DNA from 3 places in the Neobacillus sp. DHD-1R genome. Region 2 is predicted to be linked to each of the others. Evidence: riboswitches for the same ligand, from Rfam matches in the RefSeq annotation. Region 2 holds a riboswitch; each other region holds the start of a gene.
What was found. Region 2 has a riboswitch for cyclic di-GMP ahead of flgB (flagellar basal body rod protein FlgB). Riboswitches for the same ligand answer to the same signal wherever they lie in the genome.
Positions count from the first base shown of each region.

Region 1: it holds a riboswitch for cyclic di-GMP, as region 2 does, so the genes downstream of both, AC3ANL_RS20820 (anti-repressor SinI family protein) here and flgB (flagellar basal body rod protein FlgB) in region 2, are expected to answer to the same signal.
Region 3: it holds a riboswitch for cyclic di-GMP, as region 2 does, so the genes downstream of both, AC3ANL_RS23180 (amidase) here and flgB (flagellar basal body rod protein FlgB) in region 2, are expected to answer to the same signal.

Region 1 is NZ_CM173232.1:4,210,598-4,221,696, reverse strand. Features, by position in the region: gene AC3ANL_RS20860 (polysaccharide biosynthesis protein) at 1-409, shown strand, start outside; gene AC3ANL_RS20855 (RNA polymerase sigma factor) at 507-1,013, shown strand; gene AC3ANL_RS20850 (Bax inhibitor-1/YccA family protein) at 1,086-1,724, opposite strand; gene mscL (large-conductance mechanosensitive channel protein MscL) at 1,775-2,167, opposite strand; gene AC3ANL_RS20840 (MDR family MFS transporter) at 2,264-3,535, opposite strand; gene AC3ANL_RS20835 (DNA topoisomerase III) at 3,738-5,927, shown strand; gene hutH (histidine ammonia-lyase) at 6,204-7,724, shown strand; gene AC3ANL_RS20825 (hypothetical protein) at 7,784-7,987, opposite strand; cyclic di-GMP riboswitch class I at 8,563-8,658, shown strand; gene AC3ANL_RS20820 (anti-repressor SinI family protein) at 8,689-8,835, shown strand; gene AC3ANL_RS20815 (helix-turn-helix domain-containing protein) at 9,173-9,502, opposite strand; gene map (type I methionyl aminopeptidase) at 9,846-10,595, shown strand; gene AC3ANL_RS20805 (DUF1128 domain-containing protein) at 10,973-11,099, opposite strand, start outside.
Region 2 is NZ_CM173232.1:771,496-782,594, forward strand. Features, by position in the region: gene AC3ANL_RS03685 (flagellar hook-length control protein FliK) at 1-519, shown strand, start outside; gene AC3ANL_RS03690 (flagellar hook capping FlgD N-terminal domain-containing protein) at 535-960, shown strand; gene AC3ANL_RS03695 (flagellar hook-basal body complex protein) at 982-1,815, shown strand; gene fliM (flagellar motor switch protein FliM) at 1,946-2,869, shown strand; partial or broken gene fliN (flagellar motor switch protein FliN) at 2,991-3,230, shown strand; gene fliD (flagellar filament capping protein FliD) at 3,724-5,277, shown strand; gene fliT (flagellar protein FliT) at 5,286-5,642, shown strand; gene fliS (flagellar export chaperone FliS) at 5,626-6,036, shown strand; cyclic di-GMP riboswitch class I at 6,161-6,247, shown strand; gene flgB (flagellar basal body rod protein FlgB) at 6,345-6,725, shown strand; gene flgC (flagellar basal body rod protein FlgC) at 6,736-7,176, shown strand; gene fliE (flagellar hook-basal body complex protein FliE) at 7,191-7,490, shown strand; gene fliF (flagellar basal-body MS-ring/collar protein FliF) at 7,534-9,165, shown strand; gene fliG (flagellar motor switch protein FliG) at 9,167-10,168, shown strand; gene AC3ANL_RS03750 (FliH/SctL family protein) at 10,158-10,934, shown strand; gene fliI (flagellar protein export ATPase FliI) at 10,912-11,099, shown strand, end outside.
Region 3 is NZ_CM173232.1:4,682,247-4,693,345, forward strand. Features, by position in the region: gene AC3ANL_RS23135 (DUF2975 domain-containing protein) at 1-260, opposite strand, end outside; gene AC3ANL_RS23140 (DUF421 domain-containing protein) at 523-1,227, shown strand; gene AC3ANL_RS23145 (hypothetical protein) at 1,334-1,576, opposite strand; gene rlmN (dual-specificity RNA methyltransferase RlmN) at 1,829-2,896, shown strand; gene AC3ANL_RS23155 (YsnF/AvaK domain-containing protein) at 3,132-4,013, shown strand; gene AC3ANL_RS23160 (acyl-ACP desaturase) at 4,463-5,353, shown strand; gene AC3ANL_RS23165 (permease prefix domain 1-containing protein) at 5,431-6,084, opposite strand; gene AC3ANL_RS23170 (PadR family transcriptional regulator) at 6,081-6,407, opposite strand; gene AC3ANL_RS23175 (SDR family NAD(P)-dependent oxidoreductase) at 6,601-7,383, shown strand; gene AC3ANL_RS23180 (amidase) at 7,527-8,399, opposite strand; cyclic di-GMP riboswitch class I at 8,449-8,538, opposite strand; gene AC3ANL_RS23185 (IclR family transcriptional regulator) at 8,734-9,510, shown strand; gene AC3ANL_RS23190 (ammonium transporter) at 9,640-10,956, opposite strand; gene AC3ANL_RS23195 (P-II family nitrogen regulator) at 10,961-11,099, opposite strand, start outside.

The DNA.
Region 1 (11,099 bases), 2.0 Mb from region 2:
ACAAGTGATGAAACTAACCTTTGTATACGGTATTGCTGCAGTAACAATTTTCTATTTCTTCGCCCCCGAATTAACATCTTTATTTTTTAAATCAGCATTACCTGCTGTGTATTTACAGTTACTTTGGCCGTACTTCCTATTTCACTTCTTTATTATGCCGATGCAGGCTTTTCTAATTGGACTGGATATGTTAAAAGAGGCATTTATTCATATCATTTGGTCAACCATTATCTCATTTGCCATCATCCTTTGGCTGGGATCTTCACATGATTGGCAAATGAATGGGGTAATCATTGGAATGAATACGGGTTCGGTTTTATTGGCACTCATGCACTATTTAACCATCTGCAAGAAAATTGGTGTTTCGATATTTATGAAAGGGGTTGTAACAAACGCGACGGAGCAATAAATGTAATTGATAAAATATAGGTAATAAGTGTAGGGGATCGGGCTGTCTTTTCCGTCTATTAAGGTAAACAGTGATTGAAAGGGAAAGGACAGTTAAAATGAAAACATCTTTTGAAAAATTAGTACAGGAACATGGAACCGCTATTTTTAAATATATTTTATCATTAGTGAAACAGAAAGAACTTGCTGAGGATTTATATCAGGAGGCATTACTCTCAGCCTATTTAGCCTATCCTTCTATTAAGGAACAGTCCAAAAACAAAAGCTGGCTGTTTACGATTGCGGTAAACAAATGCCGGGATTATTGGCGGAAGGAAAAAAAGTGTAAGCATTTTTGGAGGGAAGGGGTTTATTCCTATCCAGTCACGTTCGAATCCCACCATATTCCTGAAGAAGAAGTCTTACATAAATTTGCATCAGAGCAAATGGCTGAAAAGGTGATGACCTTACCAGAGATTTATCGAGCTCCTATTTATCTATACTACTATCAAGGTTTGTCTCTGCTCGAGATCGCAAAGAAAGGTAATTTGCCGATGTCGACAGTAAAAACGAGAATGAAAAGAGCGAAGGAACGGCTCAAGCCTAAAATGCAGTCCCTTGCATGATGACTAACGATACTTAATCAACAGGAATTAACAGAAAAGGAGCATGGCTGTAACAGCCATGCTCCTTTTCTGTTAGTCTCTACTATTTACAATCCCTAAGATACGAAGGATGCTAATAAATAGGTTTATAAAATCTAAGTACAAGTTCAATGCCATCAACGGGACTTCTTCTGCGCGCACCCCGTAATGCTTCATCCGGCTGATATCAAACAGAACGTAACCGCTAAATACCAATACGCCAATAAAGGAATATGCAAGCATACCAGTTGAACTTAATGGGAAGAACATATTAAAAATTGAAATGGCCACTAAGGCTAAAAGTGCAGCTAACAAAAATCCACCCAAAAAGGAGAAGTTCTGTTTCGACTTTGCTGCGTAAATCGCAATACCCGTAAAAACAACAGTAGTACTAGCAAATGCCATTACGACAACATTTGCTCCTGATGTAAGCAGGTAATGAGCTACGATGGGATATAAGGTAATCCCAGAGATAAAGGTAAAGATATACAGAAAAGAATATGAAATGGCTTTTTTCCGTCTGAAGAAGAAAGCGGTAATCAGCATGACAAATTCTAAAATCATTAACGGCATAAATAAACCAGGAGGTACGACAAATGCACCCGCCATTGTTCCCAAAAAGGCAATGGCCAATGAAAGAGCAAATGTCCTTAATACGGATGGCATATACTCTGTAGATGTTTGTGTGTACAAATTTTTTCACCTCAAAAATTTATTTGGTACTTAAATATACGATTAAGTGGTCAAGATGTTTCATTTTTTCGTAATAAATCTTTCTGTTCTTTTAATAAATCGCGAATCTCAGTTAAAAGCGCTTCCTGAGGATCCACTTTAACCACAACTTCCGCTGGTTCTTCCTTCTTTTTAAAACGGTTAATGAACTTAACAAATAGAAAAATGGAAAAGGCAATGATAAAAAAGTCAATAACGGTTTGAATAAATAGTCCGTATTTTAAATCGCCATAAGCAAGTTTAGAAAAGGAGTCTGTTTTGCCGATTATCAATCCTATCAAGGGCATGATGATATCCGCGACTAAAGATGAAACAATTTTTCCAAATGCTCCGCCGATGATCACACCGACAGCTAAATCAATGACGTTGCCTTTCATGGCAAACTGCTTAAATTCCTTCCACATGAGTAATTCCTCCATATAGCTTCTTATGATCTTAATTGTATCTTTTATTTATGTGGAAAATCAATCTAGTTGTGGATGTAATACAACATCTTCTCTTTATAATGTAGAGTAACTATTTTGTTTTTCAAACACATAAAACATGACCCAATATAACCCTGCACTCACTAGGGCCAACAAGCAGAGTATAAAGAATGTCCAACCATAGCCTACCCAGACCGTTAATGGGATCGCAAGAGGGGCAATTGTCCGTGCTATGGTAAATCGTAAACTTGCTGCTGCAAAATACTGTCCTCTCATATGTTCAGGTGCAAGTTTGGAAACAAAACTTTGCTGCAAACCGGCTCCCATTAATTCGGCAAACGTGAAAACGGCCATTGCAAAGATAAGCCCCCAAATCCAATTTGTTTGACTAAAAATGACAATGGAAACGGCGTAAACGATAGAGGAGAGAGCAAATACATTGCGTTCATAATATTTGCCCATCCACTTTGTTACAAAAACAGTTAATAGTGCAACAAGGAAGCCATTTTCAGCTAGGACAATTCCAAAAGCCTGCTCCCCTTTGACATCAACTGACCAGTCCCCAATTGAAAATAAATGCTGATTACTAACAAAATCCTTCATATAAACCGGAATTAATAAGTCCAATTGCATAAATGTCTGCCCGGCTAATACGCCAGCAATGATAAATAACAGGAAGGTTTTATCCTTCACAATCAAGGCATAATCTCTAAACTGATCCCTTAAAAAGTAATACCATTTCCCATCACTAGAGAGGAATGTTTGCTTTTGAACCGGGACCGTTTCCCGCGTCCATTTTGCTAAAATCAAGCCTACTAAGATACAAACAGCACCAGCAAATAACAATAATCCAAAGCGATAATTCACATAAAAGATAGCGCCTAAGATTGGCCCGATTACAACGGCAATATTCATAGAAGTATAAAAAATGGCAAACACATTGCTGCGGTGTTTTTCGTCCACTACATCGGCTACCATTGCTTGGCTTGCAGGCCAATAAAATGAACCGAATACTCCCGCAACAGTAAAGGAGATAAACCCTAACCAAGGAGATTGAAACCACGGAGAGCTCGCCAGGGCAAAGCTTAAGAACGAGAGACCCTGTCCGATTGCTGACAGGACCATCATTCGTTTCCGGCCAAAACGGTCGGCACAGTACCCTCCCATTAAGTTAGCAATAACCGAAAAAACCTGTGAAAACACTAATAATAAACCCGCTTTACTTTTGCCGAATTCTTCAGCAAAATAAATCGATAAAAACGGAAAAAACATCCAAAAGGTAATATTTACCATCGCTTCTGCAAACAAGCGAACCTTTAAATTTACATCCCAATCCCTGATCCTCATGAAAAATCCTCGTTTCTCTATATTCGTGCGATTACATCATACTATCGTTATGGAAGATGTTTCAAGTCTAACAGGCAGGGACAATTATTAAATCTTAAGCAAGCGATGTTAGGATGACCGCTAATAAAAGTGTCCAGACATTTTTTCAGCCTAAAATTATGGTATATTAAACGGTACAGAGTCAGTAAAGGAGTTCGAAAAAATGGCAAAAAGTATAGTAATTGCTGAAAAACCTTCCGTAGCACGTGATATAGCAAATGTATTGAAGTGTACGAAAAAAGGAAATGGATTTTTAGAAGGCGACAAATATATCGTTACATGGGCGCTAGGACATTTAGTAACTTTAGCAGATCCTGAGGTATATGATATTAAATATAGAACATGGAACTTAGAAGACCTTCCTATGCTTCCAGAACGCATGAAATTAGTTGTCATGAAACAAACTGGAAAACAGTTTAATACTGTAAAAGCACAGTTAAATCGCAGTGATGTGAATGAAATAATCGTGGCTACTGATGCAGGGAGAGAGGGAGAATTAGTTGCACGCTGGATAATTGATAAAGCAAAAGTTCATAAGCCTATCAAACGTCTGTGGATTTCCTCTGTAACAGATAAAGCGATTAAAGATGGATTCAAAAACTTAAAGCCTGGTAAAGATTATGAAAACTTATATGCTTCTGCAGTAGCACGTTCCGAGGCAGACTGGTATATCGGTTTAAATGCAACTCGTGCCTTAACAACAAAATTTAATGCACAATTAAACTGTGGACGTGTGCAAACACCAACAGTTGCAATGGTTGCAGCACGTGAAGAAGAAATAAAGAATTTCAAACCTCAAACATATTATGGCATTGAAGCTCAAACAGATGGACTTAAATTAACATGGCAAGATGCGAATGGTAATAGTCGTAGCTTTAATAAAGAAAAAGTTGACGCGATCGTTCATTTACTTGGACGTAAAAATGCGACTGTTGTTTCCATTGATCATAAAGCAAAGAAAGCATTCTCACCTGCTTTATATGATTTAACAGAGTTACAACGTGATGCCAATAAAATCTTTGGTTATTCAGCTAAAGAAACGCTAAATATTATGCAAAAACTGTACGAACAACATAAAGTGTTAACATATCCTCGTACAGACTCACGTTATTTATCTTCAGACATTGTTAGTACGCTTCCTGAGCGTTTAAAAGCGTGTGGTGTAGGTGCATATCGTTCACTTGCAAATAAAGTATTATCAAAGCCAATAAAAGCAACAAATGCCTTTGTAGATGATAGGAAAGTAAGTGATCACCATGCCATCATTCCAACTGAAGGTTATGTGAATTTCTCGGCATTTACAGATAAAGAACGTAAAATATATGACCTTGTCATTAAACGTTTCTTAGCTGTATTATTCCCTGCTTTTGAATACGAGCAGTTAACAGTACAAGCAAAAATCGGTGATGAAAAATTCATTGCTAAAGGAAAATCAGTAATAAATGCTGGTTGGAAAGAAGTGTACGAAAACCGTTTCGATGATGAAGAATCAACCGATGATGTAAAAGAGCAGTTATTACCTCGTCTTGAAAAAGGTGATGTATTAACAACAAAGTTAATTGCTCAAACATCAGGTCAAACAAAGCCCCCTGCTCGCTTTACGGAGGCCACTATACTGTCAGCCATGGAAAATCCTGCGAAGTACATGGAAACAAATGATAAGAAGCTTGTTGATACGTTAAAATCAACTGGTGGACTTGGTACAGTTGCAACTCGTGCTGATATTATTGATAAACTATTCAATTCATTCCTAATCGAAAAACGTGGTGGAAAAGAAATCTATATCACTTCTAAAGGTCGCCAACTACTAGATTTAGTACCAGGAGAATTAAAATCGCCAGCAACCACAGCTGAGTGGGAACAAAAACTTGAGCTGATTGCTAAAGGGAAACTAAAAAAAGATGTGTTCATAAATGAAATGAAAGAACATACAAAAGAAATTGTTGCTGAAATTAAAGCAAGTGATAAAAAATACAAGCACGACAACATTTCCACAAAATCATGCCCTGACTGTGGAAAACCAATGCTAGAAGTAAACAGCAAGAAAGGAAAAATGCTTGTCTGCCAAGATCGTGAATGTGGTCATAAAAAGAATGTCGCACGGGTAACAAATGCACGCTGCCCTCAATGTAAAAAGAAAATGGAACTTCGTGGTGAAGGTAAAGGCCAAATCTTCGCATGTAAATGTGGATATCGGGAGAAACTATCTGCTTTTGAAGCACGACGCAAGAAAGAAACTGGAGGAAAAGCGGATAAACAATCCGTGCAGAAGTATTTAAAACAGCAAGAAAAAGAAAATGAACCGCTTAATAATGCCTTTGCCGACTTATTAAAGGGAATAAAATTTGATTAAATTATCCAGTTAAAGAATCGACCTTCACCTTATTATCCTGCTAAAGTATTATTGTGCTAAAATTCTGAAAATTTTATTGACAGACGAGGTTTTATTCACATACAATAATTATTAAATAAATTGTTTTTAGAATGGAATGATCCCTATGAGGCTGCACCTTAATAAAATACATCATAACGTTCTTATGAACATAAAAGAGGCTGGAATCCAAATCTGATTTGATGAGGATTCCAGCCTCTTTCTTTATTCTACTAAAGTGGTAGAGGAGCGGGTTATATGATTACGTTAACAGGCAATAGTTTAACATTAGAGGAAATGAAAGCTGTATTATATCGTAAGGAAAAGGTGGCAGCAGCTGAAAAAAGTTTGGAGGCAGCACAAAAGAGCAGAGAAGCAGTAGAAAGGATTGTTTCCGACTCGAGAGTAGTTTATGGGATTACAACTGGCTTTGGGAAATTCAGCGATGTACTAATAGATAAAGCACATGTTCAAGATCTACAGCTTAATTTAATTCGCTCCCATGCATGCGGGATGGGTGATCCTTTTCCAAAGGCAGCGGCCAAGGCAATGGTCCTTCTTCGCGCAAATGCCTTGTTAAAGGGGTATTCCGGAATAAGGCCTCTTGTTATCGAAAGATTATTGGATTTAGTCAATAAGGATATTATCCCGGTCATTCCGCAGCAAGGGTCGCTTGGTGCTAGCGGTGATCTTGCTCCACTTTCTCATCTAGCTTTGGTTTTAATTGGAGAAGGGGAGGTATTTTACAAAGGAAATCGCATGGACTCGTTTCCAGCACTACAACAAGAAGGTATTCTCCCAGTAACACTTGAGGCAAAGGAAGGTCTTGCCCTTATTAATGGGACACAAGCCATGACAGCAATGGGTGTGGTTGGCTATCTAGAAGCAGAGCAGTTAGCCTTTGAAAGTGAGCTGATTGCTGCAATGACAATAGAAGGATTACACGGCATCATTGACGCCTTTGCGGAAGAAGTTCAAGTGGTAAGGGGGTATAAACAGCAAATTGACACGGCGGCAAGAATTCGTCATTACTTAAGCGATAGTTTATTAACCACACAGCAAGGTGAATTAAGAGTCCAGGATGCTTACTCGCTGCGCTGTATTCCACAGGTCCATGGTGCTTCTTGGCAGGCTTTTGATTATGTAAAAGAAAAATTAGAAATAGAAATGAATGCTGCAACTGACAATCCGTTAATTTTTGATGATGGGGAGAAGGTGATCTCGGGAGGAAATTTTCATGGCCAACCGATCGCTTTTGCCATGGATTTTATGAAAATTGCAGTAGCCGAGCTTGCGAATATTTCGGAAAGACGGATTGAAAGATTAGTCAATCCACAATTGAATAACCTACCGGCATTTTTAAGCCCTCAACCAGGGTTACAATCAGGGGCAATGATCATGCAATATGCAGCTGCAGCCCTCGTATCAGAAAATAAAACTCTTGCTCATCCTGCAAGTGTTGACTCGATACCATCATCGGCAAACCAAGAGGATCATGTAAGCATGGGGACCATCGCATCCAGGCATGCTTACCAAATTATTCAAAACGTAAGAAGAGTCCTCGCCATTGAGTTGATTTGTGCGATGCAGGCAGTAGAAATTCGTGGAGTGGACAAAATGGCAATGCATACAAAAATGTTTTATGAAAAAGGAAGGGAACAAGTGCCATCCATTATACAAGATCGAATTTTTTCAAAGGATATTGAAAAAGCGGCTGAATGGTTAAAGAAAATTGAATTTCATCAATTTATACGGGATTTAAGTGTGGAAAAAGGATAAACCTGATTCACTATTACCTCCCCTATTCCATATAAAAAGGCGTGAAAAGATCACGCCTTTTACTTCATATGATTTGGGAGCCATCGGCCGGTATCTTCGCGCCGCTCGTCCTCATTCTCGACTCTATTTTTAAAAGCCTCTTGAGTTACGATCAATTCCTCGTCCCCGATCGCTTCCTTTACATGCTTTTCCGTTAGGCTATCCTCTGGAAAATCCCCTGGATGATTTTTTTTCTTATGCTCAAAATGTTCTCCGCGTGCCAAAGTCAACACTCCTTTCGTCTTCGGATGTAGCTTTCCCAAACCTAAATAAAAATATCACTTGGTATAACATTTCCAATTTATCGATCGAATTAATGTAATAAAAAAAACTGGTTGATGGGTGGCTCTCACTCATCTCCAGCTTTTTTTTCTTGACTAGTTGGTTTACACATATGGTCCAGCATAAAACCTGCAAACACTATAAAAGCGATGGGGATAGAAAAATTCAATACATGAATAATAGTCATTCTAAGGTCTCACCACCATTAATTGAATATTATTAATATTAAGTTTATTTTTACGTTGTTTACATTATATGCTAAATGTCACAATTTAGACAAATATAATTATTCAATAAATTGGGATTAATTTCTATTATTTTAAAAATAAGGAAGTAAAATGTAGAATAATGGATTAATATGGAAGAAAAAATAGTAAGAAAATTTTTAAAAGTGACAAAATACAACAACCTGTTATAAAAGAACTAGATATAATGGGCATATCAAAACAAATTAAGTCATATTGCCCATAAAGAAAAGAGGAATACTAGAAAATCTGTAATGCTTAAGTTGGAGTGAGGCAGAAAAAGGCAAACTTGTTGAAAAGCAAGGACGCAAAGCCGAGGATCTACGGTAAGGGATGAACTAACTTGCTATGATGGCCGGGTTACCTGGAATACGAAATGTATTTTAGGAGTGAGAAAAATGATAATTACACAAAGAGATGTAGATGTAATCGATCAAGAATGGCTAACACTCATATTAGAGGCAAAAGGACTAGGGCTGTCAATAGAGGAAGTTCGAAATTTTCTTAGTAGAGATGAACAGGAAGAACCATCAGGTACATACTAAAAAAAGCATTCTACAAAAAATGTCATTTTGTAGAATGCTTTTTCTTTTATAATATAAGAATTTAAAGTCTTGGCTTCGAAAATTGTCCAGCTTCAGCGCCCTAGCGGCTAGTGTCCTTCGCTCTCCCCCTACGATAAGTCAAGCACGAATGCACCTCCGGCTCTTCGTGTTTCCTTTATCGCGTTTAACGGGCAGTAGATCCTCAACTGCCCGTAAGCACCCGATCGGCTCAACTAACAATCAGCGAGAAGAACGTTCGCTGATTGAAGTTTCACCTTATCTCAGTTGGAGCGCTCCAGGCCATACGCCGCTGACCAGGGCGCTTCCGCTTTTCTATCTATTCATTCGAATTTTGATTGATCCGCCACTTATTAAATTCAAGGAAATCGCGAAATTGATCCTTTGAAACACCTGAATTCATAGCTTCTTTGACCAGATTCATCCAATCTGTATCCAATTCATCCTTGTCAATTTGTTCGTGTATTAAATGTTCAACAGGAAGATGTAATACAGTAGCAATTTTTTCGAGAAACTGAATAGATGGATTCTTTTGCAGGTTCCTCTCAAGCGAACTTAAATAGGACTTTGCAACCCCAGCTTGTTCAGCTAGTTCGGATAGTGACATTTTCTTTTCTAAGCGGAATTTTTTAACGCGGTCACCAATCATTGAGCCTCACACACCTAATTAATATGATAGTTTATCCCACATTACGGACGGTATAGTTATCCATCAATAACCAAGGGTATTCGAAAAATAATGGGGAATACTTTATATGTTCCATTCTACCAAAAAGAATAGAAAAGTACCATATTAAGAACGATTGAATATTACAATATAATGAACATTAAAAATTTTATTAGTAATTTAAAGTAATTTTGAAAAAATGTGTAGATAGAGTTAATATTAAAAGTGTTGCCAATGATAGCTAAAACTATAATCTTTTTAAGATGACTATGACGAACAATATTATGTGATGTACATAAATATAATCAAAAAGGCAGGGAAATAAATGATAGTCCTAAAATCACAACGTGAAATTGATGCAATGAAGAAGGCTGGAGATATTCTTGCAGCCTGTCATAAAGAAATTGCCAAATTAATAAAACCAGGTGTAACCACATGGGAAATCGACATGTTTGTGGATGAATTTCTTAAGAAAAATGGAGCAACACCAGAACAAAAAGGTTATAAAGGCTATGAATATGCAACATGTGCCAGTATCAATGATGAAATATGTCATGGGTTTCCACGGAAAGAACCTTTAAAAGAAGGTGACATAGTAACAATTGATATGGTCGTTAATTATAATGGGGCATTGGCTGATTCTGCTTGGTCCTACGCAGTGGGTAATGTCTCAGAGGAAACGGATCACTTATTAAAGGTAACGAAGGAGGCCCTGTATCGGGGAATTGCACAAGCTGTAGTGGGCAATCGCATTGGAGATATTGGTCATGCTATCCAAACCTATGTTGAAAGCGAAGGTCTTTCTGTTGTCCGAGACTTTATTGGCCATGGAATTGGTGCAGTTATACACGAGAAACCGGATGTTCCGCATTATGGTTTGCCCGGAAAAGGTGCCAGAATTAAAGAAGGGATGGTATTTACAATTGAACCAATGGTAAATATCGGCCGATACCAAACGAAAATGGATAACAATGGCTGGACAGCAAGAACGATCGATGGAAAATATTCTGCCCAATATGAGCACACGCTCGCCATTACAAAAGATGGTCCCGTAATCTTAACCGAGCAGAAATAAGCAAAAAAAGGATGTCTCAAGGACATCCTTTTTGCTTATACTATTAGAATTTATTAGTTGTGGCTTCGAGAATTGTCCAGCTCCAGCGCCCTAGCGGCTAGTGTCCTTCGCTCTCCGCCCTACGATACATCGAATCGCTAACGCTCTTCGTGTTTCCTTTATCGCGTTTAAGGGGCAGTAGATTCTCAACTGCCCGTAAGCACCCGATCGGCTCAACTAACAATCAGCGAGAAGAACGTTCGCTGATTGAAGTTTCACCTTATCTCAGTTGGAGCGCTCCACAAGGAAGGCTTCGGCAGCAATGGCATCGCACGAAGGGAAAGCGTTAGTTTTTCCGAGGAGGCCATACGCCGCTGAACAGGGCGCTTGCGCTTTTCTTATTTCTTCCTTAAGTTTCCAAGCTCTTCCACCAATGCCTGCATTTCATTAGGGCTAAACGAATTTTTCTTTAAGACCATTTCATAAATTTCCTTTAATTCTTCATACATGTCTTCATCAAAATGA
Region 2 (11,099 bases):
CAATCGCTGCATCCTAACGGCACAGCTTCAGCTGCTAATAAAGGGGAGCAGACCCCCATGCCGAAGGTTACTGTTCACCAGTTTTTCTCTGAGGTCATGGAGTTAATCCAGAATCAAGCGAGTCTCAAAAAGGCATCTGAGTTCATTGAAGCAAAGTTTTCGTTAACCCCTGAAAAGCTTGGTGATATTGATGTGCAATTGTCCATTCATAAAGGACAAGTATTTGCTCACTTTTCGGCTGAAACGCTGCTCGGTAAAGAATCATTAGAATCGCAGATTTCTTTGCTGCGTTCGTCGCTGCAGCAGCAGGGGCTTCAAGTCGATAAACTAGAGATATCCTTAAGTGGACAAGGATTACAGCATTCTTTTTCACAACAGGAAGAAAAGCCGCGCCAGGAACAATCACAGCAGCGATTTGCGAAAAAGAAAATTAATGTCGATGATTATTATCAGAGCCATTCGATGATCGATGAATACAAACACACTGGAACGCAAAACACGATTAATATACTTGCTTAAAAAGGGGAAAGCATGATGAATACGATTAATTCCGTAAACATGACCACAACAAGCACAAAACAAACCAAGCAACAGAACCAAATGGATAAAGACCTTTTTATGCAAATCTTAACCACCCAATTACGAAACCAAGATCCAACCCAGCCGATGGAGGACCGTGAGATGATTGCGCAAATGGCGCAATTTAGCACGCTGGAACAAATTTCAAACTTAAATCAAGCATTTAATCAATTTATGACTAGTCAACAGCTGGATATTAGCCGTTATTCACCGATGATCAATAAAGAAGTTTCCTGGACCGATGAAGTAACAGGCCAGCCAATAAGCGGGGTTGTTAAAGGAATTATCCAAAACAATAATCAACTCTATTATCAAGTGAATGACCAGGATGTTCCTGTGGGAATGATTCATTCAGCTAAAGATATATCTACACAAAACTAATTTAAATCAGGAGGGTAAATTATGCTACGTTCATTAAATTCAAGTGTATCGGGAATGAAAGGATTTCAAAATAAATTAGATGTTATCGGTAACAATATTGCCAATGTGAATACGGTCGGATTCAAGAAAAGCCGGATTATGTTCCAAGATGTGCTCAGTCAAACGGTGCGCAGCAGTTCAACCCCGAGCGGTAATTCAGGGGGAACCAATCCTGTCCAAATTGGTTTAGGTGTAAAAACAGCCTCTGTTGATACGATTCAAACGCCGGGAAGTCCGACCACAACAAACCTTTCTTCTGACTTATATATGGATGGGAATGGTTTCTTCGTTGTCCAAACCGACAGCGGCTCGAAATATATGACCAGAGCAGGAAATTTTGACAGGGATGCGAATGGTGACCTCGTAACCCCACAAGGATATAAAGTACTGGGCATAACGGATAGTCCTGTGCCTAACACAGTTGGTCCGATTAACATTAATTCTAATTTGTACGTTTCCTACACGATTGATTTTAATGGAGTAGTGAGAGGAGTAGCGGCAGACGGGACGACAACTGATATTGCTACGATCGGTACTGCGCTTGTATCCAATCCTGCCGGGTTGAAAAAAGTAGGCGGCTCAATGTATGAATTAACGGGGAATGCTGATCGTGAAACGAATATTGATAATCTGATCCACAAGCGTCAAGATAATAACGCCGGCCAAATCGTCTCCGGCCAGCTCGAAATGTCAAACGTTGATCTCTCAGAAGAAATTACCGAAATGATTATTGCCCAGCGTGGTTTTCAAGCAAATGCTAAGGTTATTACCGTCTCAGACTCCATTTTAGAAGAGCTTGTGAATTTAAAACGTTAATAGATTCATAGGGGTATCCAATTAACCCTAGACCATCATCAAATCAAAGTGTTAGTATTTAAAGGGAAAGTAGACTACTTCTACTTTCCACTTTCCCTTTAAATGATTATACGGCGGTGAGGAAAACACGATGAAACTTTATGAAAATAGCAATGACGTAAAAGTATATGATTTTAAAAAAGCCTTGCGGTTGTCCATGGAACAGGTGCGGGTCTTAACGCGCATTCATGATAACTTTGCTTACCAATTGGCATCCGCCATTTCTACGCAATTGAGGGCGATTGTTCAAGTGGACGTGTTGTCCGTTAACCAGATGATCTATGAAGAGTTTATTAAACAACTGCCACCCTTCACGATTTTGAATATCTTTGAGACCCCGGAAAAGGGCCGCATGATTATGGAATTAAAGTCGCAGATGGCTTTTGCCATTATTGATCGGTTATTAGGGGGCCGGGATCTGCCTGCTTTCTCTGAAGAAAAAACGACGTTAACACAAATCGAAAATAAAATTCTCCAAAAATTATTTGAAGGCTTTGTGGAAAATTTACAAAAATCATGGAAAGATCTCATGAATGTGAATTTAAAGGTGGTTGAGATTGAGACCAATCCACAATTTTTACAAGTAGCGATTCCCAATGAAACAGTGATTGTGATTGCCTTTAATATTAAAATCGGTGAGATATCGGAATTAATGCATATTTGCATTCCCTATATTATTTTAGAGCCATTCCTGCCCAAATTGTCATCCTATCAATTATTTTCAAACCGCAATAAAACCAATAGTCCAGAAGAATCAAATTTATTAAAAGCCAAGCTGCAGGAGCTTGAAATACCGGTCATCGTTGAACTAGGCCGTTCCAATGTTACTATTGAAGAATTTTTAGCGTTGAGTGTGGGGGATATCGTCCAGCTCGAACAGCTTTATGAGGAACCCTTAAAAGCAATGGTTGGGAAAGACGTTAAATTCTTAGTCAAACCAGGTGTGAAAAAGACGCGCCTAGCAGCAGAAATCGAAACTGTTTTTGAAAAAGAGGGTAAAAAAGATGAGTCATGATGGGAAAATTTCACAAGAAGAATTAGCCGCGTTACTAGGAGATAAGGAAGAAGAAACCAAACCATTTTTATTTAAGGATTTAGAAGAAAATCCCCCTAAAAAGGACAAAGAGGAATCCGTCAATATGAACCTCCTGATGGATATTAATTTAGAAATAGTCGTTGAATTAGGGAGAACCAAAAAGAAAATAAACGAGATCTTAGAGCTTTCACAGGGTTCGATTATTGAATTGGACCGCGTCTCTGGTGAGCCGGTTGACCTCTTAATCAACGGAAAAGTAGTCGCCAAAGGAGAAGTCGTTGTCATTGACGAGTATTTTGGTATTCGGGTAACGGAAATTGTGAATAAAACAATCAATTAGTAAAAAAAGAAGGGCTGACTTGTACTGCACCCCAAAAGTTAGAGTAAAATCTGACTTCTGGGGTGTATTTTTATGGCTAAATACATGGAGAAACTGTCTTCAATAAGGCTTCTTGAGGACAAACCTTGGCGAGTGGATGGCGAAACTGTCTTCAATAAGCCTTCTTGAGGACAAACCTTGGCGAGTGGATGGCGAAACTGTCTTCAATAAGGCCTCTTGAGGACAAACCTTGGCGAGTGGATGGCGAAACTGTCTTCAATAAGGCCTCTTGAGGACAAACCTTGGCGAGTAGATGATGGAACTGTCTTTAATAAGGCTTCTTGAGGACAAACCTTGGCGAGTGGATGGCGAAACTGTCTTCAATAAGGCCTCTTGAGGACAAACCTTGGCGAGTAGATGGAGAAACGGTTCATGTGTGTTTCTTATTCAACGCTTATACCGAAAATGCCGTTACCCTTTAGTAGATACTCTAAATGGTTCGGGGGATGGCAGGATGATCACAAACAATCTTCGTTTTTCTGGTTTGGCATCAGGAATCGATACCGAAACACTTGTAAAAAAATTAATGGACGCAGAAAAGGCACAATTAAATAAAGTTTACCAAAATAAGACCAAGACGGAATGGAAAGTCGATGCCTATCGAGAGGTGAATACGAAATTCCTTGATTTACGTACTTCCATGGAAAGTCTTCGATTGGAGTCTACTTTTACAAAAAGTAAACTGACTTCATCGGATAGCAGTAAGGTAGACGTAACGCTGGCAGGCATACCAAGCAGAAGTGAGTATGTTATTTCGGCTGCCACACCGTATCAGCCGGGGACGCCTTCCTCTGTAAAATTCGCTTCCACGACGCTTCCAAGTGAAGCAAGTGAATTAGGAGCAGGGAATGGGTTTCAATTTAGCTTGAACGGAGAAACAATAGACCTGACTGCTCAAGATTCGATCCGAAGCTCGCTTTCAAAAATCAATGCTTTAGCAGCTAAAACGGGCGTGACCGCCAGCTATTCCAGCGGTGACCAGGCGATTGTGTTTACCTCTAAAGATGCAGCGACAACTATTAACATTGCGAATCTATCAAACCCTGTGAATGGATTAAATCTGGCAGCTGGCACGGTAAGCGGGACACAGAATGACTTCCCGGCAGGAAACCCTAGCGGTGCCACCGGAAATTCAGCTGTAAATGCCGTCGATGGTCAGGTGACGATTAACGGTACGACCCTAACGCTAAAGAATAATCAGCTAACCTACGACGGGATTACCTTTACCATCAAAAACGACATACCACAGGGGAGCAATGTCACGATTACGAAAAAGACAGATGTGGATTCGATCTTCGATTCGATCAAAGGGTTTGTCGATAAATATAACGATACCATCAAGACGTTGCACGATAAGGTCGGGGAAAAACGCTATAAAGACTATGCCCCCTTGTTAGATGACCAGAAAACGGACATGAAGGACAAGCAAATCGAACTATGGGAAGAAAAGGCAAAGAGCGGGTTATTGCAAAGCGACCGAATCATTTCGTCGGCCTTAGATAAATTGCGCACCACCTTGTACTCGAATGTTCGTGATGTGGATTCGACAAAAATGAATAGTCAATTCGATTCGCTCGCTGAAATTGGGATTACCTCCAGTTCCAATTATAAAGAAAATGGGAAGCTGGTCATTGATGAAACAAAGCTAAGAGAGGCTTTAGAAAACAATACCAATGAAGTGTCGTTATTATTTTCCAAAAAATACGATACCGGCAGCTCGACAAATAATACCGCTAATAATAAAGACGAATTTGCCAATAGCGGGATTGGCTGGAGACTGTATGACCAACTTAATGAGACGATGAAGGAAATTTCCAAAACAGCCGGCACGTCCAATGATACGGTCCTTGGTAAATCATTAAGCCAGCTGGACACACAAATCGATTCTTGGGAGAAGCGATTACAAACGAAAGAAGATTATTACTGGAAGCAGTTCACAGCCATGGAACAAGCGATTCAAAAAGCGAATAGCCAGAGCGGCTGGTTAACACAGCAAATGGGCGGGTGAATGTAGCCATGTATGAACAGAAACAGGCATTCCTCCAAACCTATAGCCAGCTTACAATGAAACTAGTAAACGAAATGAATTCGGACGAGACAGACCACATCCAAGCCTTGCTGGACGCGAGGCAAACCTGTATTGAAAAGGTAAACCGTTTGGATCAAACCGCGGGTGGGATCCTCCTCAACGCGGCCATTAAAGAACAGCTGTTACAAATAGTTCCATTGGAAGAAAAGGTGAAAGAGCTGTTACAGGGAGAGCAGCAAAAAGTAATATCCAATCTCCATGCCCTAAAAAAGGAAAAAAAGATTAAACGGTACGGGGAAGCTGCCTATGGTTCAACTGGGGTTTTTTATGATAAAAGAAAATAGCGAAAAGGGGAAGATTATGTCTCTTACTAATCCATACCAAGCATATGAGAGTAATCAAGTACTATATGCCAAAGGGGAAGAGCTGACACTGCTTTTATATAAAGGTGCGATAAAATTCATTGAGCAGGCAAAACTAGCGATTGAAAAAAATAATCTGCCGCGAGCCAACGATCGCATTCTTAGGGCTCAGAACATCATTAGTGAATTAATGGTGACCCTTAATATGAATATCGAAATTTCGAAGTCCCTACTCCTACTTTATGACTATTTAAAGCAAAGATTAATCGAAGCGAATATCCATAAAGAGGCGGAAACTTTAAATGAAGTCCAAGCCATGCTGGTAGAACTGCTTGAAACTTGGACAGAAGCCATGAAAGCTATCAGACTTACTTAACAAAAGTAAATTTTTTGTTAAGTAGGTCTTTTTTCGTTTTTTCCCCATTGTAATATTTGTAAGCGCAATGTAATATAATAGTATTGATAAAATTTCGACCAATTTTACCACAAAACGACAATTAATCCGATAAAGGCAAACCTGGGGAAATCCAGGGACGCAAAGCTATAGGGGCTACCATCAATCTTGATAACGCCAGCCAGTTACCGAAGAGTTATAGTTTATTTACTATTGACTATTCTTCGGAATAGTCTTTTTTTGTTCTGAGAAAATGGATAAATTTACCAATTTTAAAAAGGAGGTTTTTTATGCTTCAAAATATTTCCGTTTTAAAGCAGGCATTGGATGCTTCAGTGTTAAGACACAATGCGATTTCTAATAATCTAGCAAATGTCAATACACCCAATTATAAGCCGCAAAAAGTAGTCTTTGAGGAACTGCTTAAAGGAGAATTAGCTAACACTTCTTTTGAAGGAAAGCGTTCGAATGAAAAGCATATACCAATCGGGAATACAGCAGCCAGAGCCTTCATTACCGAGCAGCCTGTTGTGATGCAAAATAGTGGGAATGGTGTTGATGTCGATCAGGAAATGACCGATTTGACGACAAACTCAATTTGGTATCAAACCCTAAGCTATCAATTAGGAGAAGAATTAAATCTATTAAAAACAGCCATAAGATCAAGGTAGGGGATCGAATATGTCAATGTTTCAGCCATTAAACATAAGTTCTTCCGCATTAACAGCCGGGCGCCTGAAAATGGATATTATTTCTTCCAATATTGCCAATGCTACGACGACAAGAGGAAAATTGGTGAATGGAGAATGGGTACCATATCGAAGGAAGATGGTTGAGGTGGAGGCGAAAGGGTCGGCCCCGTTCAGTCAATATTTACACAACGAAATGGGAGCAAATGGTGTAAAGGTCACAAGGATTGTTGAAGACCAGACACCTTTCAATCCGGTTTATGACCCAACCAATCCAGACGCAAACAATGATGGCTATGTCATGATGCCGAATGTAGATCTCACCAAAGAGATGGTTGACCTGATGAGTGCCTCGAGAGCATATGAAGCCAACGTTACGGCTTTTAATGTAGGGAAAACGATGTCGTTAAAAGCATTAGATATTGGTAGATAAGGAGTTTTGCCATAATGAAAATTGATTCATTGTTTACAAACCCAGCCACATTTTTGGATAAGCGTCCAAATGTTAATGCGGTTTCACCTGCGAAGACATCCTTTTCAGCAATGTTGGGAGAGGCCTTGCAAAGCGCGAACGATACCATTGTCCAATCAGAGAACATGTCTGAAAAAATTGCCACAGGGGAAATCAAGAATATTCATGATGTCACGATTGCTGCCCAAAAGGCAGAAATTGCTCTCCAGCTGACCACCCAAGTAAGAGATAAAGTCGTGGAATCCTATCAAGAAATCATGAGAATGCAAGTATAATGAACTGCTTAGTTTTGACACGAAAGCTGGTGAACTATGACTTATGAAAGAAAAAATTCGTGATATTAAGGAAAAAATCGTTCAGTTTTGGATGAATACCAGCAAGAAAAATAAATTTTTCTATATTGGTACCTTTTTGGCGTTAATCGCCATTTTCTGCTTTGTTTTTTTCTATTTATTAAAACCGAATTATGTACCACTTTATACCAATAGCTTAAGCCAAAAGGAAATCGGTGAGATTAAAGGGGTTTTAGAAAAACAAGGGTTCACCGACTATAAGATTGCCAATAATGGTACGCAAATTCTTGTTCCAAAAGAGTCTGCTCCCGACTTAATTGTAAATTTAGCCTCTGAAGGACTACCAAAAAGCGGTCCAATTAGTTTTACAGAACAAACCCAGAATCTGAAGTTTGGCGTAACGGAGCAGGAATTAGACGTCATCGAACGAGAAACGATTCAGAAGCAATTAGCGAATTTGATGACTAAGATTAGTGGTGTTAAAAGCGCTGAAGTGATGATTACCATGCCGCAGGACAGTGTCTTTATTCGACCGGAGAAAGAGGACCAAGCAAGTGCCTCCATCATTGTGGACTTAGAACCAGGCATAGAACTGGAGCAGGGGCAAATCAAATCGCTCTATTTCTTAGCTTCAAAAAGTATTCCTAATTTACCGCAAGAAAATATTGTGATTACCGATCAGTACGGTCAGCTTTTAACGCTAAATGGTTCGGAGGATGATGGTTCTTTTACGGGGGTAGGCAGTTACGAAAGTCAAAGAAATATTAAACAAAAAGTAGAGGCCGATATTCAGCGCAGTATTCAGCAGATGCTGGGGACGATGCTAGGGAAGGATAAAGTCTACGTTCAGACCTTTGCTAAGCTGAATTTTGATAAGGTCAAAACACAGCAAAACCTGGTGGAGCCCGTTACCAAGGCTCCTAAGGATGGAACGGAGCAAGGAATCGCCGTTAGTGTGGAGAAAATCAGCAAAGAATACAAGGGCAAGGGAACACCGGCTGCCGGCGGGGTAGATGGGACTGGCCAAGGTGATGTTCCGGCTTATGCCAGCAGCGGCGATGCAGGCAATAACGATTACAAGGAAACGCAGGATCGAGTCAACTACGAGGTCAATCGGATTACAAAAGAGATTGTCCAAAGTCCTTATACAATTGATGATTTAACTATCAATGTCGGGGTGGAACCTCCTAATCCGAAAAATCCCGGTTCATTAACACCGGCAACACAGGATAACATCCGAAATATCATTTCAAATGTCGTGCGGACGGCAATTGGTGCAAATACTGGAATTACAGATGCTGATATAAACAAGCGCATCACTGTATTCCCAAGAGAGTTTACAGGGAAAATGGCTGCAGCCAAACCAAAAGACTCCGGGTCACAAAAACAATCCTACTTGAATTATATCTTAATCGGGCTTGCGGCTTTAGCCTTACTAGCCGGCGGTATTCTTTTAGGGAGATGGATGAAACGGAAAAAGGATGAAGATCTTGATCCATTTTCTGAGTACTTGGAAGCGAAAAATATTAAGGAATTTGAAGAAGAGGCAACGAAAAAGAACAACGTTCAAAATGAAATTAATCAATTAGCAGGTAAAAATACGGAGGAATTCGTTGATCTGCTGCGCTACTGGTTAAAGGACGACAAGGAGGGGTAATATGCGCAAGCTAACAGGGCTTCAAAAAGTGGCCATCCTCTTGGTTTCATTAGGAAAAGAAGGATCATCTACCGTCTATAAACATTTGAAAGAAGACGAAGTAGAATTATTAACGAAAGAAATCGCCAATCTTCAATGGATTGATTCAAAAGTGAAAGAAGAAGTTTTAGATGAGTTTTATAAAATGGCTTCGGAACGGAATGTCGTTTCCAAAGGCGGTGAACATTTTGCTAAGGATTTACTGGCTCTTTCGTTTGGTGAAGAGAAGGCCAATGAAATGCTTAACCGCACAACCGAAAAAAATCAAAAGAAGCCTTTTTACTTTGCACATAGGGCCGAACCTGTTCAGATTTTAAACCTTTTGCAATATGAAAACACACAAACGATTGCGCTTGTCCTATCCTATTTGGATTCATTGAAAGCATCGGCGATCCTGTCTGCTTTTCCACAAGAAAAGCAAACCGATATTGCCACGAAAATTGCTTTAATGGACACCGTGTCACCGGAAGTCATTCGTCAGGTTGAAGAAGTGCTGCAGGAAAAACTGGCAACAACCTCATCACAGGATTACACCGTAAACAATGGAATCGACAACATCGTCAACATCCTCACAAGCGTAGACCGTGGTACCGAAAAACATATTTTAGAATCCTTATCACAGGAAAGTCCGAGCCTGGCAGAGGAAATCAAAGGAAAGATGTTTATCTTTGAAGATATTGCGCTATTAGATCATCATTCGATTCAACGAATTCTCCGCGATGTCGACGGCGAAGACTTGTATTTAGCTTTAAAAATTGCCAGTGAGGATTTAAAAGAAGTGATTTATAAAAACATCTCGAAAAGACGGGCAGAATTACTTGAAGAGCAGGGCAAATATGATAAGCCTGTCCGCCTGAAGGAAGCAGAGGAAGCACAAGGCCGGATCGTAAGAATTGTTCGTAAGTTAGAAGAAGAGGGCTCCATCATGATTGAGAGAAGAGGTGGAGAGGCTGTTGTCGTCTAAGATTGTTAAATCAACGTCGATCCCACCTGTCATTGATACCAAACTGTTTTTGTCAATAAAAAGAGCCAATGTCGATCCTGCCCAATCCAATCAATCTGCCGGAGAGCTTTTACAACATGCGGAAGAGCAAGCTGCTGCGATTGTGAAGAAAGCGCAAGAACAAAGCTTACTTGAGAAGGAAAAGGCAGCAATTGAGCTTGAAAACTGGACACGTGTCCAGCAAGAAAAAGTAACGCAAGAGCTGGAAGAAATCAAACGTCAGGGCTGGAGCGAAGGGTACGGTCAAGGGATGCAGGCGGCAGAGAAGGAATATACCGCTAAAATCGAATTGGCACAAGAGATATTAGATAAGGCTTTTAAAGAGAAAAAGGAAATTATCCAAGAATCGGAACCATTTGTCATCGAATTATCGGTGCAAATTGCCGCTAAAATTATTCAAGAGGAATTATCAACAAAACCAGACGTGCTCATTGAGATGATTAAACAAAACCTGGTCTATTCCAATGAACGCTCGATGATTTCGATTTGTGTCAGTCCTGACGATTTTTCATTTGTCCACAACCAACGGACACAATTACTAGAATCGTTGGAGGGTCAAATCGAAGTGAAAATTTTACCGGAGCACTCGATTGAAAGAGGCGGCTGTGTGATCCGCACTTCGTATGGAAGTATTGACGCCCGCATTGATGTCCAGCTAAAAGAAATCAAGCAAGCACTGCTGAAAACCTTACAGGATGATTTATATGAAGAAAATGCTCAAGATTGATAAGTATTTACAAACGCTGCAGACGATTAACCCGATTAAGATTAATGGGAAAGTCACACAAGTCATTGGTCTTACGATTGAATCACAAGGTCCAGATGTAAAAATGGGTGATGTTTGTCAAATCTATCCTGCCAGTAATGAACCCCCATTAGAAGCAGAGGTGGT
Region 3 (11,099 bases), 1.5 Mb from region 2:
GCCTTTACAGATAAGTCCGAGAAAGCTTTATTTTTGTCAATATAGCGTAAAAGTTTGAAAGCCTGATATAAAGCGCAGTAAAAAGGGATCGCCGATGCATAAAAAACGATAAAAACAAGATATTTTATATAGGTTAACTCTGGAAGCAATTTTGCTGCAACATTCCCTATCTCAGGCACCAAAAAGATGCACAAAGCAAGAATGGGGATTCCTATAAAAATAACAGCTGCCTTTAAAAAGAGTGTCGTAACTTGTTTCATAAAAGCACCTCACTTAATTAAGTTTAAATTGATTTTAAAACATTATTTATCGAATATCAATAATTTTTTATTGTTTTTATTGATTTTTTTGTGAAATACAAAGTGTCTTCCTTTGTGACTTGTTGGTTTGCACCTCTTAAGTAATCCCAAAGTGTGTTTTTTGTTTTGCCTGGTTCCTTTAAGTTTTTCAATAATTCAAGGTTATTCCACTAACTTCATTGGTAAACTATGTGGTAGTTATTGGGTAAAGGATGGGTTGTACATGGATTTTTACCAAAGCCAAGAAACACTTACTATTTTAGAATGGACTCTCCGCTCTGTTGTTGCTTTTTTCTTTTTAGTGATTGTTGCAAAAATATTAGGCCAGCGTGCTATTTCCCAATTAAGGCTTCTGGATTTCGCTATTGCTTTAGTGATTGGAAACATTATTGCCCATCCACTGTCTGATGAGCGTCTTGATCTGAAAGGTTCCATGGTTTCAACCATAGTATTAGTGGTCTTATATCTTGGCGGTATTTTTATGATGATTAAATTACCCTGGTTTAGAAGGTTGATAAATCATGCCCCCATCACCATTGTTCAGAATGGGGACATCCTGCATAAGGGATTAAAAAAAGCCAGAATAAGTATTGATGTTTTATTAGAAGAATTGCGTGAAGAAAAAGTAGAAGATATAAAAAAAGTAGCCTTAGCGATTTGGGAAGCAGATGGGAAAATCTCCGTCTTTTTAGATCCAAAATACCAGCCCCTTACGCCTGCAGACTGCAAGATTGAAACGGAGACCTTCGACTTGCCAAGGACTATTATTAAGGAAGGTAAGATTTATTCCAATGAGTTAAAACAAGTGCAGCGTGATGAAGGCTGGGTTATTTCTACGTTAGAGCGTTTGTATCAAACGGAGGTAAAAAATGTTCTGCTTGCCACCCTTGATACGAAAGATAACCTAAAAGTGTTTTTATATAAGTAGGTCCTTAGAGGAACTTGAAAATGAAAAAAGCGATTGCCTCTAATCAGCAATCGCTCCTTGTTATGTCTTCAATTGGTAAAATTTAAAATATATAAAAAATTAGTTATTATGCGTATTTTATGCCGGCCAGTTTGATATTGTTACGATCATCTGAACCACAAGGTGTAACCGCATAAGTCATTTCACATTTTGGGCAGTTCATAATCACTGTTTCTAAAGTAAAGATTTCTCCGCACTCACAACGAATCTCGTGTGCCACTGTTGGTGCAAAGTTTTCCTTCCCTTTACTTTTAACATGATCTACAATGTCTTTCCCATCTTTTAAATTCGTAGTACAACCGCAGCTCATTGAAAAACCCTCCAAAAATTTGTTATCCTTATTAAACTAAGCGTAACATAGAAACATGTAAATTTATGTGTCTAAAATTAAACAAATCCGGGGGTCAGACCCCCAGTGCGTTAACGTATTACCGCATCGGGGGTCAGACCCCCAGTGCGTTAACGTATTACCGCATCGGGGGTCTGACCCCCACTTATGGTATAATAATTCAGGTAACAAAACAGCTTGTGAAAATATATGGTACGAAAAGAGAGGGAATATATGATTAAGGCATCCATTTATGGATTAACTATAGAGCAATTGTCTGCATGGCTTGTGGAGCATGGTCAAAAAAAGTCTAGAGCACAACTAGTCTGGGATTATCTTTATCGGAAGCGGGTAACATCTTTTTCTGATATGACAGATGTAAATCAAGAGTGTGTGCAGCTGCTGGCAGATAATTTCGCTATCCAAACTTTAGAGGAGCATATTAAGCAAGAATCAGCTGATGGAACGATTAAATTCTTGTTTAAATTGCAGGATGGCAACTTGATTGAAACGGTTTTAATGCGTCAAAAATATGGCCTTTCAGTATGTGTAACCACGCAAGTCGGCTGTAACATCGGCTGCAGTTTTTGTGCGAGTGGGTTATTAGCCAAGAGCCGGGATTTAACAAGCGGAGAAATTGTCGAGCAGATTATGAACGTGCAACTTCACTTTGATCAAATGGGTCAAGGCGAAACAGTCAGTCACATTGTCGTAATGGGAATTGGCGAACCATTTGATAATTTTGAAAACCTGTTAAACTTTATTAAGGTTATCAAAGACGATAAAGGACTTGCCATTGCGGCTAGACGGATCACCGTATCGACTAGCGGGCTTGCCGACAAGCTTATTGAATTCACAGATACTAAATTGCAGGTAAACCTTGCCGTCTCGTTGCATGCGCCAAATAATGAACTTCGCACTCGGATTATGAAAATAAACCGTGCCATTCCAATTGAAAAACTAATGAAGGCGATGGAGTACTACGTAGAGAAAACAAACCGACGGATTACGATTGAATATATTCTGTTACGGGATGTTAATGATCATAAGCAGGAAGCCGAGCAGCTTGCCGATCTTCTTCGTCCTCTAGGTCAGCAAGTTTATGTAAATTTAATACCGTATAACCCTGTTGATGAGCACAGTCAATATCAACGAAGTGAACAGGAATCAGTCTTGGCATTTTATGATACGTTGAAAAAGAACGGCGTCAATTGCAAAATCCGCCAGGAACATGGCACAGACATTGATGCCGCGTGCGGACAGTTAAGAAGTAAACAAATCAAAAAGATTGAAGTTCAATAATTTTATTAAAGAGCTGGGTAAAACAGACGATTATGTTTGTAATACCTGGCTTTTTTCTTTTTGATACGCTTCGAAGGCCAGCCATTTTGATCTTTTAGGTATCCTCTGTATTTATTTTACTGATTTTCTTTATAAGGGAAATTCGTTAAAAAAATTATGTTTTATCATTTTTTAGCCGGGTATGCAGGAAGTATGGACCTTGACAAAAAACTTAAACAATCGGAGGTAATAGTCTATGAGTAAAAATGTTCTTGGTGTATATAATTCAAGTGATGACTTAATTCGTGCCATAGAGGAATACAAAAATGAAGGATATTCTGAAAACAGCTTGTCCATTATTGCCAATACAAGGTATTTTCCATCTTCCCTCCAAAGTGAAATTGGTGTAACTTCTGAGGAATTAAGCGAAACAGATAATATCCGAACAAATGAGCATAAAGGGTTCATGGAAAGCCTGATTTCCGCCTTTGAAGTCAATTCCAATACAGATGGAAGCGAAACGTCATATTACGATTATCTGACAGGGCTTGGCATTGATGAAGCCGCTGCCCGTGAGTATGAAGAGGATATCAATTCCGGTAACATTTTACTTCTTGGCGGTAGTGGGGCAGGAAAAGTCACTGATACTTCAAGTGGTAGATTCACAGGAATCGCCGCCAATGAGCAAACAGATCTTGATACGGATAACCTCGGAACGGATGACGAGCGTTCCCTGAAACTTCGCGAAGAACAGCTGGATGTTTCTAAAGAACGTGTCCAGACTGGGGAAGTAAAAGTTCATAAAGAAGTGGTTGAAGAACAAAAAACAGTCCATGTTCCGGTTACCCATGAAGAAGTTTATGTGGAAAGACGGGCAGTGAACGATGCTTCAGCAGACACAACGACTCCAATAGGTGAAGAGGAAACGATCCGCGTTCCAATTGTCGAGGAAAAGGTCGAAGTAACAAAAAAACCTGTGGTTACTGAGGAATTAGTGATTGGAAAAAGGAAGGCTACGGAAACCGAGCAGGTTACCGAAAACATCCAGCGAGAAAAAGCAGAGGTGGAAACAGACGGAGATGCAACAGTCGATGAAACCACTATTGATCGCAATCGGTTGAATAGTGACAGATTATAATTAAAGACAAAGAATGTGCCCCAAAAGCCTAGCTTTTGGGGCATTTAAAAGCAAGAAAGCCATTCCTTTTGGAATTATTAAGTAACTTCACCCACACAATTACCAATAAAAGAAGTTTTCTACTCTCTCTCTATACCAAACCGAGTATTCTTTTCCTCTATCACTAGGGTTTTCCCCCCAACAATACCCCACTGATTTCTTTCCTATTTCATTATGGACAAATGTCCAACCATGATGCCATACACTGATTAAACCCTATTGTTAGATAAATTCAGAATAGTTGTGCTATACTAAATTTAGCAACAGGTGCTAATATCAGATATTAATTTTTATCGAATAAAGTTAATTTATGGATATATTATAATTATGGAGCTATTTTCGTTCAGTATTGAGAAATGAACGTTTTCCAGGAAAACTAAACAAATCTTTAACAACAACGGAGGATTATGATGCTAACAAATGATTTAGACTTTAGATTGGAGCCTAAACTTATCGATTTATATGAAGAACATAAAAAGCGGTCTGCCAAAATAGATTGGGGTTATCATGATTTCTTACCATGGGACAAGGCAATGGATTTCCGACGTGTTCCATGGGATGAGAGTCAAGTTACACTTCCTGCATCCGTGATAACTGCAGTGGAAACCGCACTTTTGACCGAAGTGAATTTACCTTGGTTCACCTCGCATCTTGATCAAACCTTTAAAGGGTCTTTAACGGTTATTAAAGATTTCGTTCATACATGGACAGCAGAAGAAGATCAGCATTCAAACCTGCTTGAAACGTATCTTTTAATCACACGCAATGTAGATCCGATGCGTCTCCACCAATTACACAAACAAACGGTTGAGAATGGCTGGAATCCTGATTACCATACGCCGTTTGAAACAATGGTTTATACCTCTTTGCAAGAATTAGCCACCATGGTGTTTTATAATAATGTAGCGAAAGTAGCCGGTACACATGATAAGGATTTATCTAGTCTGCTCAGACGCCTTGCAAAGGATGAAACCTTGCATTATGCCTTTTACCGGGATGTTATTAAATATCATTTGCAACTAGAACCTAATTATTGTTACCACTTGGGTAATGTCATTAAGAGTTTTCAAATGCCTGGTACAGTAATGCCTGATTTTGAGGACCGTATGTCCATTATTGCTAAGGAGGCAAACTACGGACCTTTGGAATACTTTGATCAAGTTTTGGATGTGATTGTTGATTATTGGGAGCTGGAAAAGTTAAGGCCGATTGCACCAGAAGCAGAAAAAGCCAGACTTGACATCCTAAAGTATCACGCCCGCTTGAAAAAAGTCAGAGACCGCTTTTATAAAAATAAATAAGTTCATAATGGTAATAAGGGTGTCAGGCACCCCTGATGGACATTGTCCATCAAGGGTGGACTGCCGCTCTTTTGTGCTTAGTTAGCTTTATTTTTCTTAAAATTTCGTCTATTCCCGACAAAGATGTGTGTAAAAAGCTGCCTGAAGATGAGATGCACCAAGGCTCCTATGGGAATGGCGAATAAATCGAGCCACAATCCTTCTTGGTACTGTTCCGGATTTTCAAAAAGAGAGAATGACTGTATTACCCCAAATAAAAGTGATGGCAATAAAAAGAAAAGCCATGGATTGGCAAGCCATTTCGATTTGAATTGATCGTTCACTGCTTCATAAATGACCTCACCGGCTCCTGCAAGAAGCGCCACTATAAAGAAACCCATTACCACACTATAGGCCGGTAACGTATTATCAAATTCAGGATGATAATATTCCATTACGGAATAAGAAACGAGACATAAAAAAGCTGTGACAAAAACAATGTTCCACATATAACGAATGACTTTGTATAAAGGGAATATCGCCTTTTTAATTTCCCAATTCAATTTTCTTTCATTGCCGAACGCCTCGATTGCCTTATGAACCGCTTCATCCTCAGTATAACCCTTGATCATGAGTTCATGGACATGCTCGTTAAGGTGAGTATAAAGCTCTTCTTTAAATTCCTCTTTTTCATCTTCTTCCATTGGCAAATTCGAGACGATTTCTTTTATATAACGTTCAAGTTCTTTCATGATAATCCCCCCAACGTCTTGTCAATTAACTGATTGATCTGTTTCCAGTTACTTAGTTTCTCTGCTAGAACTTTCCGGCCCGTTTCGGTAATGGAATAATATTTCCTTCTATTTCCATCCATTTCTTGACTCCAGTACGATGTAACGCAGTCTTTGTTTTCCAGCCTTTTTAACGCAGGATAGAGTGTTCCCTCGTTCATATGGTAGGCCTCTTCGCTTAACACTCGCAATTTTTTGGTCATTTCATATCCATAACAATCTACTTCGACTAATAAAGAAAGCAATAAAATCTCAATACTGCCTTTTAGCAATTCTCTATCCATAGGATTACCTCCAAATATTTCTAGTAACATTGTATAACAACACACATCGTATAACAAGGTGTATTGTTGTGAAAGAATTTATTATTTAGAATTATTTGAATATATATTGCAGCCCTACATTTTTTGATTTTTATTAGATTCTAGATATATAATTTAAGGGTTATGATTAAATTTTCTTAGAATGGAGAGCACTATGGACTTAGGATTAAAAGGAAAAGTAGCCTTAATAACTGGTGCAAGTAAAGGAATTGGATTGGAAACGGCTCTGCATTTAATTCATGAAGGAGCTAAAGTCGCGATTTGTGCAAGAAATAGTGAAAACCTTAAAACAGCAGCAACACTTATTTTCGAACAAACAGGTACTGAAGTCTTTTACATAGAAGCGGATGTAACGAAGGAAGATGACTGTAAAAGAGTTGTCACTTCTACCGTTGATCAATATGGACGGATAGACATTTTAGTCAATAATGCGGGTACTTCATCCGCCCAACCATTTGAAAAAGTAGGCACGGACCTTTGGCAGCATGACCTTGATTTAAAATTATTTGGAGCAATTAATTGTTCACGATATGCCCTTCCCTATATGCGTCAAGTCGGAGGAGGAGCCATTGTCAACGTGACGGCGGCCATTGCCAAAACTCCACCTGCTTCCTCCTTGCCAACTACGGTGAGCCGGGCAGCCGGCATGGCTCTTACTAAAGCTATGAGTAAGGACCTTGGTGCTGACAATATCCGGGTTAACACTGTTTGTATTGGGTTAATCCGAAGTGATCAGATTGAAATGAAGTGGAAACAAACCGCTCCTGAACTTACATGGGAACAATTTGCACAAAAGCCAGATCACAACATTCCTTTAGGCCGTATTGGAAATACGGATGAGGCAGCTAAAGTCATTACCTTCCTCGTCTCAGATGCTGCCTCTTATGTAACTGGAACAGCGGTGAATATAGACGGTGGAATGGCTGGTACTTTATAAATTGGTCAACTCCTTCTTACGCAAAACAGAACCTCGTCACCACGACAAGGTTCTGTTTTTTATTGGTGCCTGACACCAGCGCTTTGTTCCAACATAAAACGTTAAAACCGTTGCTATTCCATGCAAAAACCCTATTTTCATTATTAGGGATTCATTGTCATCCAGCTGCCAACATGGTGAATGGCTATGCCATTGAAGCCCGGAGTGTTAGCATAATAGTCACTAACCTTGGTGAGCTCCTGATTCATGAAAGATTCTCCTTCTTCATAAAAGGATATGTTATCGCCTTCATCGGTCTTTCCTGTTTCCACACCGACAACAAGTGATTTACCATATATTCCGGCAAAAGCAACTTCATTTTTTACAAGATCAATAATCATCGGGGCCGAGTCACGATAGGCCATAATGGTTATACTGCTTGTATTAACGGTTACCCATTCGGCTAAAATCCCTTTTCCAAATGTATTTTTATAGTTTATTTCATCAAACCAGAACGGCATGTCTACCTCGAGAGGAAGATTTAAAGCAAGTGTACTGTTTTTCGCTTTCGTTAATAATGACTGATAGGATTTGATTGTCTCGGCCTGATTCGTTGTCCAGCCACTATATAAATATGGCTCGACATCTAAATGAACACCTGCAAATTTTTGAGCAGAGGTGGAGCCATTTTGATAATTGCCCAACCAAGTCATTAATTGGTTTTGGCTTGTATAGCCTTTTGGTGCCACCCAGCCTGGTGCTCCGTCTAATGCGTAAATTTGAATACCTTTTTCCGATACTTTTTGGATAAAGCTGCGATATACATTCATCGAAATATCACGATCTATCTGCAGATAGACTTTGTTTACCTGTTTGCTCTCTAATAAGGCGATAATTCCCGGTTCATCATTGACAATCAACCAAGGGTTCCAGAGCCATGTTGCCCTGTCTTGTGAGACTGAGGCTTTCACGTTTAAACTTGCACCTCCAACAGCTAGTGTAAAAAACAGCATGACAGCCACCATAATTCTTCTCATTATCTACATCAATCCTCCATCCTATCAGCCAAGGCTCATAGAATGAGAACCTGGCAGCCTGACGACCATATGCTTTTAAAAGCGGTTAGGTTCACGGCTTTGCGTCCTTCCCTTTCGGTGAAGTTTGCCTTTTCCGATTAGTTGTTTCTATCATTATATTCGATTTCTATACTTGCTTCATCTACTTTTAGGGAAAGATTTATTAATTTTAAGGCTCTGTTTTTTTGGCTTATATATCATTTGCACTATGTTTATTTTTCTTTCTCTTTAAAAGTCAGGACAAGTTTGTTATTTTTAAACATATAAACTGACGGAGCTGTTTTAGGAGGGTTTTATGGAAAATGTCAAAAAAGGGTCAACCATTCAATCATTAGAAATTGGAATGGGGATTATTGATCTAATTGCTAAACATGGAAAGCCAATTAAATTTTCAGAGATACAAGAGCTCTCCCAGACAACGAAGAGTAATCTATACAAATATCTAAATACTTTTACCCAACTAGGAATCCTCTATCGTGATAAGGCCATGGGTACCTATATTCTTGGCAGTAAATTAATTGAATATGGGATGGCTGCAGTTGATCAAGAAAATGTTCTGGATCGAATAACGCCTTATTTAGAAATGCTGAATAGTAAAACCATGAGCACTGTTTTGTTTTCCATTTGGACAAACAATGGCCCCATGGTCATTAAGATGCTGAATGTGAGCCAAGGTTTTAATATTGGGGCTCAAATTGGAACACTGCTGCCGCTATTTTCTGCCGCCGGCAAAATTTTTATGGCCTTCTCTGATGAATCTATTATTCAAGGCTGGAAGGAGTCTGAAAGTAAGAAAATTGCCAAAGACAACCTAGTTCAACTGGAAAAGGAAATGATGCTGATTAAGGAAAGGGAAATTTCCTTTGCAAGTGAACCTCTTGTACCATCAGTGTCCGCTGTCTCCTTTCCTGTATTAAATTACAAAAGAGAGCTCTTAGGGGCGGTTGTCATTGTTGGCTTTTCCGAACAGATCCCCAAAGATATAAACGATGAGCTCAGCCAATCTATTATTGAGATTAGTAAGCAAATTTCTCACAGCTTTGGCTACAAAACAGAAATAAATAATATTTGAGCCAAACACCAAGTTAAATATAAGCTAGATGAAAAGCCAAACGACAACAAGTCCTTTGGCTTTTTACATATTCCTATCAATTTAATAAAAAAAGGAATCCCTTCACAAAGCGGATTCCCAAGTTACGAATTATCCCACATTACTTGTCTTTTCTTTCCTAAGGGCCGGAGGAGCGACTGTAATGCCCGTCGTTTCTTCAAAATTAAATAAACTGGAAGGCAAGTCAGTAAACCTCTCTAGTTCATTGTAAGCTGGAATACCATGGTAAGACATATCTAAACCCTCGTCTTCTTCTTGTTCGGTTGCCCGGAAACCTACTGTTTTTTCGCATAGCTTCGCAATGATCGTTCCCCCAATAAGCCCCCAAGCCATAACGACCACTGCCCCAAGAACCTGCACCTTTAAAAGCGAAAAATCACCTGTTGTCAACAAGCCTTGTGACTTATCAAGCAAACCAACAGCGATGGTGCCAAACACGCCGCCGAAACCATGTACCGCCACAGCTCCGACAGGATCATCTACTTTTAAATGATCCACCAATAGAGTGGCATAAATGACTATGATTCCACTGATCACACCAATTAGAATCGCGCTCCACTCGGATACATAGGCACAGCCAGCGGTGATGGCAACCAATCCGGCTAACACGCCATTGATCGTCATACTCGGATCTGCTTTTCCAAATTTCTTCATCGTCAAAAAGAGAGCAGCTGACCCGCCGCTTGCTGCAGCTAACATCGTGTTGATGGCAATCGGAGCTAACTCTTTACTAGATGCATCTAATGTACTTCCGGCATTAAAGGCAAACCAGCCGAACCACAAAATGAAGGCACCGGCAGAAGCTAACGGAATGTTACTAGGGGCAAAAACATTCACGCTTCCATCATTATTAAATCTTCCTCTTCTCGGTCCAAGCAGCTTGGCCATGGCAAAAGCGGTAAAACCACCGACAGCATGAATGGCTGCTGATCCCGCAAAGTCCTTCATCCCTAACTTTGCTAACCAGCCCTCGCTATTCCAAATCCAGTGGCCCGAAAGCGGATAGATGATGATGGTGATTAATGCCGCTGTTACTACATATGCCTTAAATTTCATTCGTTCAGCAACTGCTCCAGAAATAATCGAGATGCAAGCAACGGCAAACCCCATTTGAAAAAGGACAAACGCGACACTTGGCAGCTCCAGCGAAAGGGTAATTTTTTCGGGGCTTCCAAAGAGATTCGTTCCCATAAATCCAAAGGCATCCTTACCAAACATGACCCCAAATCCGATCAGCCAAAATGCTAACGCGCCAATGGTTAAGTCTACAAAAATTTTCATCGTAACATTAACTGCATTTTTCGTTCGGACAAACCCCGCTTCAAGTAAACTAAATCCGCCTTCCATAAACAGAACCATGGCTGCAGCAAGGACGACCCACACTGTATTTATATACATTAGCTCCAAAAGATTACCCCTCCCCATTCGCTAAATCATCAATATCGTAGTCAATTGTCCCTGTTCGGATGTTATAAGCTTCTAAAATTGGATAGACATAAATTTTTCCGTCACCGTCTTCACCGCTCTGAGCAGAAGTGACAATTGCCTTT